One region of the Oliverpabstia sp. genome, then DNA from elsewhere that is predicted to be linked to it. Evidence: riboswitches for the same ligand, from Rfam matches in the RefSeq annotation. Region 1 holds a riboswitch; the other holds the start of a gene.
What was found. A riboswitch is a leader RNA that binds a small molecule or an ion and turns the genes downstream of it on or off. The one in region 1 is predicted to bind ZMP and ZTP.
Positions count from the first base shown of each region.

Region 2: linked by a shared signal. The riboswitch ahead of MSA64_RS11545 (IMP cyclohydrolase) and the one ahead of MSA64_RS04670 (formate/nitrite transporter family protein) in region 1 are both predicted to bind ZMP and ZTP.

Region 1 covers NZ_JALFPR010000075.1:1,771-5,191, forward strand. The annotation lists gene MSA64_RS04665 (NlpC/P60 family protein) at 1-1,326, shown strand, start outside; ZMP/ZTP riboswitch at 1,440-1,522, shown strand; gene MSA64_RS04670 (formate/nitrite transporter family protein) at 1,789-2,559, shown strand; gene rsxC (electron transport complex subunit RsxC) at 2,844-3,421, shown strand, end outside.
Region 2 covers NZ_JALFPR010000169.1:4,378-7,798, reverse strand. The annotation lists gene MSA64_RS11555 (putative DNA modification/repair radical SAM protein) at 1-676, shown strand, start outside; gene MSA64_RS11550 (TIGR03915 family putative DNA repair protein) at 694-1,449, shown strand; ZMP/ZTP riboswitch at 1,543-1,621, shown strand; gene MSA64_RS11545 (IMP cyclohydrolase) at 1,775-2,488, shown strand; gene MSA64_RS11540 (phosphoribosylaminoimidazolecarboxamide formyltransferase) at 2,505-3,421, shown strand, end outside.

The DNA of each region.
Region 1 (3,421 bases):
GCCCCGGAGACACCGACCCCGGCACCAACGGAAACTCCGGCGCCGACAGCAACACCAACACCGGCACCGATACAGCCAACAACCCCGACGCCGACAGAGACCCCGGCAGCCGAACAGCCGACACAGGAAACACCGGCAGCAACACCGGCGGAAACACCGCAGCCTACGCCGGAAGCTACTCCGACACCGGAAGCAGAAGCACAGGGAAGCAACGAATCACTGATTGCAGGACAGCAGATAGTGATTCCACCACAGATCGAAGAGGATTTTCGTCTGACAACTGTTGATAAAGTATACGCATTTGCAAGAAAAGATTGCAGGATTCTTGAAGAAAAAAGCGATGAGGAAGATGCTGCAGCTACCGGATCTTTACCGGGCGGTGGTGTCTGCTATATCTTACAGGAAGACGAAGACGGATGGGTGTTTGTTGAATCCGGAAGAGTCAGAGGATTTATCAGAAAAGACGAATTAAACACAGGAGAAAAAGCGGATCTTATCATAGAAGAGACAAAGGAATTGTCCGGGGAGGAAAATCCGGTATTTGAAAAAGCTACAAAACTGATGAATCCGCTGAAAAATAAAAATCTTCTGTATACAAAAACAACAGCAGGAAAAACAGTAGTAGATAAAGAATATGCATTCTGTAACACGGATAAAGTAAATATCCGTGAAGGGAAAAGTACGGATGCACGGGTAATCGGCACGTTATCCCAGAATCAGGTTTGTTATGTACTGGCAAGTAAGAATCAAGAATGGGTATATGTGGAATCCGGTGATGTGCGTGGATTTGCAAAGAGTGAATACCTGTTGATGGGTGAAGAAGCGGAAGAAAAAGCAAAGGCATATACCGATGCGGGACAGGATCCGGAAACTGTATGCGGACTTGCTGATCAGATGATCGCACCGGAAGACAATGCCGTCTGCTATTATACGTTCAAATCAGTGAAAGAAGCCTCTGTTGAGAATCCAACCCGCCAGGCTCTGATCAATTATGCATTGCAGTTTATCGGTAACCCATATGTATGGGGAGGAACAGATCCGGTTCACGGAGCAGACTGTTCCGGTTTCGCACAGCATGTATATGCACAGTTCGGTATCGGTCTTCCAAGAACATCCGCAGCACAGTCGCAGTATGGAATGAAGATTCCGGTCAGTGAAGCAGCACCGGGTGATCTGATCTTTTATGCGAAAAACGGTCAGGTTTACCATGTAGTTATCTATATCGGTAATGGAAGAACTGTAGAAGCGGCCAGCACAAGATCAGGTATCTGCAGCCATGGCGTAAATTATGCCAATGCGGTATGGGCAACAAGACTTCTGTCCTGAATTATAAATGATAATAGTTTGACAATTTCATGAAATACGGTTGACAATCCGTCAATGTAGTGATAAATTAATGATAAAGAGTATAAGTTTTATAAAACTTATACAATGAATGCATAGAATCTGATTACTGACGGAGAAATGTGGGATACCACAGGGGAATCAGATTTGCAGGATGCCGACCGTCTGGGCAACATTTGTAGAGTTACAAGTGTTGCCCTTTTTTACTTTACAGGAAATTGACTTCCTGCAAAGTAAAAAATACTCCGCGAGGATGTGCCAAGACACATTCTTTGTTCCTTTATAAAAGACAGGAAAAAGATATCCGGACGGCTGGTGTAAAAAGGAGGTGCGTCTGCAAAAAAGAAATTATGGGGAAATGCCAAAGAGATTATGAAAAGACGGTAATGGTTTGTGGCTGAACGATTACAGATAATGAAATGTGATGACAAGGAGGAAAAAGTTATGTTTCATGAAGAGTATACGGCATTATGTAATGCAGGGGTGGCAAAAAATAATCTGTTGAAGAAAAATCCACTGGGATATTTTATTTCATCCATGGTAGCAGGAATGTTTATTTCATTTGGCAGTATGGTAGCGTTTGTGCTGGGACAGTCGATGGATGGAAATGGTGCAGCGGCTGCGGTAAAACTGATTCAGAGTATTGCTTTTGCATCAGCTCTCAGTCTGGTTGTTATGGCAGGTGCTGAATTATTCACCGGTAACAATCTGGTGATGGCGGCAGCATCCCTGAGAAAGAAAGTATCTTGGGCGGATACTGTGAAACTGTGGTGTGTCTGCTGGATCGGCAATCTGATTGCTTCTTTGCTCTGTGTAGCGGCTTTCCAGCTGACCGGACTTCCGACAGCAGGAGATGGAGCAATCGCAGATTATTTTATCAAGATTTCTTCAGCAAAAGTTAGTCTTGGTGTCGGAGAGATCCTGGTGCGTGCGATCCTGTGTAATATTCTGGTCTGTCTTGCAGTATGGTGCGGAACCAAGATGAAAACGGAATCCGGAAAACTGATCATGATTTTCTGGTGTATTCTGATTTTTATGACCTGCGGATTTGAGCATAGCATCGCAGATATGAGCATCATCGGAATCGGTGTGGCAAACGGAGGAATCACTGTCGGTCAGTATCTGTATACCGTACTGCTGGCAACAGTCGGAAATATAATCGGCGGGGCAGTGTTTGTGGCAGTACCGTATCATGTGATTTCAAAAGAAAAATAAAAAAACGAAAAACGCAAAGACAGCCGTTCGGCAGATGGATATGACCGGACGGCTGTCTTTTGAGTTACGCGAATAACAAGACAAATAAAAAAATTTGTGCTTTTCATGCAAAAAATTTATAGAAATCGCTAATAAAACTGGATAATATTGTGAATTTATGGTACTCTTAATAGGACGAACTTATTTATCGGGTTTTTGCGGTCTTTTCCAAGGATGTGCGGAGGCGGAAGAGAGAGTAAAGACAGGTAATTATAAGGATAAAAAATATCAAGGAAGGTGAGCAATTGGAAAATTATACGAAGTATAAGCTGAAAAGCAAGGAAGAACTTGCATCCGTGCTGGAAGGCAAAGACAATTTGTTCGTGATTGCCTGCAACAAATGTTTCAAAGAGTTTGAAACAGTGGATGAACCGGACTGCGACGAGTTTTTAGCATTTGCAGCAGAACAGGGAAAAACGGTTACAGGCAGCGCAAAGTTTGATTTCTTATGTAATAAGATGCACACAGAGAAAAAATTACAGGATCTGCTTCCGGAAGGAACAGAGAACGTAGTTGTAATCTCCTGTGGTCTTGGTATCCAGACGATTGCAGATCTGTCAGGAAAACCGGTGGTTGCAGCAAGTAATACGCTCAACTACAGAGGTCATCACGGTATGGCACTTACCAAAAAGAGCTGTGACGCATGTGCACAGTGTTATCTGAACATCACAGGTGGTGTCTGTCCGATCGTTGACTGCTCGAAGAGTCTTGTCAACGGACAGTGTGGCGGTGCCAAGAACGGAAAATGTGAAGTAGACCCGAATAAAGACTGTGCATGGGAAAAAATCTATCAGAGACTGGCAAAACAGGGACGTCTGGAAGA
Region 2 (3,421 bases), on a different contig from region 1:
AGAACATGAAAAATTGAAAAAACGACCCTTTGCATCTGCGGGACAGAGTACACAGATGATCATTGGGGCAACACCAGAGACAGATTACCATCTGCTTTGCATGACGCAGAACCTGTATCAGAGGTATGATCTTAAAAGAGTATTTTTCTCTGCCTATGTGCCTGTGAACGAAGACCCGGATCTCCCGGGGATTGATGAAAAACCTCCCCTTTTAAGGGAACACCGTCTCTATCAGGCAGACTGGCTGCTACGGTTTTATGGATTCCATGCGGAGGAATTATTGTCAGAACAGAGACCGAATTTTAACGAGCAGATTGACCCAAAGTGTGAGTGGGCACTCCGGCATCTGGAACTTTTTCCGGTGGAGATCAATACTGCATCTTATGAGCGGATCCTGCGGATTCCGGGTGTGGGACCAAAATCAGCGGGCAGGATCGTGCGCGCAAGGAGATACGGAAGTCTGGACTTTGACCATCTGAAAAAGATGGGTGTCGTTTTAAAAAGAGCGCATTATTTTATCACCTGTAACGGAAAGATGATGTACAGGATTCCGATGGAAGAGAATTTTATCACCAAACAGCTGACCAGTGTAGAATATAAAGAAAACTGGCAGCTGATGAATCAGCAGGAGTATCATCAGATGTCGTTGTTCGGAGATTTTGGTGTGCAGGCGTGAGAAGAAAGGGAACGGAAATGTATTGTTTTACCTGTAAAGAAGATTTTGAGAGTATGATGACCTGTATCTACCGGGTATGGGAGGCAAAAAAAGGAAGTCAGAATGTCAGGTTGGAAATCGAACCGGTGGAACAGATGGACCTTCTGACGGAATATGTTCATGTGGAGGTGGATCCGGAGCTGGCACACAAGGTGGTTCGATCAATTCGGACCAAAATATCTGCAAAAGCCTATTATCAGGTCTATCTGGCGGCTATGAGCAATGATCCGGGGCGGCTGGATGATATTTATCGTTTTCTGAGGATAGGATTTGCTGTGGGAGGGAAAGTAACCGAGTGTCTGAGAGAAGAATCGGTGATGCAGATCTTTGAACTGAGCCGACAGGTATCGAATGAAAGACATTTTTTTCGGGAAATTTTGCGGTTTACGAGAATCGACCCCGGGATTTATGTTGCACATATGGAGCCAAAGGGAAATGTGGTGGCACTGGTAGCAGAACATTTTGCAGACCGGATGCCATCGGAAGACTGGATGATCATTGATGATAGGCGAGGCCTGGGGGTGATCCATCCGAAAAATGAGCCGTTTTATGTTACAAAGTTCCGGGAAGAAGAGATGGAGCGGCTTTGTCAGACGGAACAGCAGGAAGATCTTTATACGCAGATGTGGAAAGAATTTTTCTATACGATTGCAGTGGAAAAAAGGAAGAATCCGGTATGCCAGAGAAACATGTTTCCGTTACGATACAGAAAACATGTGACGGAGTTTTTATAAAAAAGGAGAAGAAGGAATACAAAGACACTGTTTGCTGAAGGGCGGAATTATAAAAAGAGGGTTGACAGAAAGAAAAATAAATGCTATTTTTGAAGTAACTTATATGACTGACGGAAGTGGAGTTTACCACGGGGAGTATAAGGGTTTGAAGCCGACCGTCTGGGCAGTGTAGCTCGGATTGTAGGCTTTTTTCATTTTCAGCATAATTTCTGCGTAGTATGGAGAAAACGGGAAAAGCCGGGTATAGTGATTTTCGTTATGAAGATTCGCTATACCGATCCGGATCATGGTAAAATCAAAACATAAGACAAAAGGAGAATTGTTCATGAAGATGATATCATTGGAACAGGAACTGAGAGGAAATTCATACCCGGGAAGAGGAATTGTAATTGGCAGATCTGCAGACGGAACGAAAGCAGTTGCGGCCTATTTCATCATGGGAAGAAGTGAAAACAGCAGAAACCGTGTCTTTGTAGAAGAAGGACAGGGAATCCGTACCCAGGCCTTTGATCCTTCCAAACTGGTGGATCCCAGTCTTATTATCTATGCGCCGGTACGTGTGCTGGGCAATAAAACCATCGTGACCAACGGAGACCAGACAGATACCATTTATGAGGGAATGGACAGACAGCTGACATTTGAGCAGGCTCTGACATCCAGAGAATTTGAACCGGATGCACCAAATTACACTCCTCGAATCTCCGGAGTGATGCATATTGAAAACGGAGCGTTTGATTATGCAATGTCTATCGTAAAAAGCAATAATGGAAATCCGGACTCCTGTAACCGTTATACATTCTCTTATGGAACAGCACTTGCAGGGGAAGGACATTTTATTCATACATATATGGGCGATGGCAATCCGCTGCCCAGTTTTGAAGGAGAACCGAAGCTTGTGGCAATTCCGAATGAGATTGATGAATTTACCGGTCTGTTATGGGAAAGCCTGAATGAAGAAAATAAAGTATCTCTGTTTGTACGTTATATCGATATTGCAGACGGTACCTGCGAGACAAGAATTGTAAATAAAAATAAATAAGAGAGGGAGAAGCACAATGAAAGAATTACAGTTAAAGTATGGATGTAACCCGAATCAGAAACCTTCCAGAATCTATATGAATGACGGATCGGAACTTCCGATCAAAGTGCTTTCCGGAAAGCCTGGATACATTAACTTTCTGGATGCTTTTAATGGCTGGCAGCTGGTATCCAATCTGAAACAGGCAACCGGTCTGGCGGCAGCAACCTCTTTTAAACATGTATCCCCGGCAGGGGCTGCCGTGGGACTTCCGTTAAGTGAGACACTGGCAAAAATCTACTGGGTAGATGATATGGACTGGAAAAACTTCTCTCCGATTGCCTGTGCTTACGCAAGAGCAAGAGGTGCAGACCGTATGTCTTCTTTCGGTGATTTTATTTCTCTGTCTGACGTATGCGACAAAGATACCGCCCTGCTGATCAAGAGAGAGGTATCTGACGGTGTAATTGCACCGGGTTATACACCGGAAGCTCTGGAGATTCTGTCTCAGAAGAAAAAAGGAAATTATAATGTGATTCAGATTGATCCGGATTATGTACCGGCTCCACTGGAACATAAAGAAGTGTTTGGTGTTACTTTTGAACAGGGAAGACAGGAACTGGCAATTGATGATGAACTGATTTCCAATCTGGTGACAAATAACAAAGAACTGACCGAAGAGGCAAAGAGAGATATGAAGATTTCTCTGATCATCCTCAAATACACCCAGTCTAACTCTGTATGTTTCGTAAAAGACGGACAGGCCATCGGTGTAGGCGCCGGACAGCAGTCCCGTGTACACTGTACCCGTCTGGCCGGACAGAAAGCAGACAACTGGTGGCTGCGCCAGAGTCCACAGGTACTGAATCTGCCGTTTAAAGAGGGTATTACCCGTGCAGAACGTGATAACGCGATTGATGTTTATATGGGTGAGGAATACATGGATGTGATCGG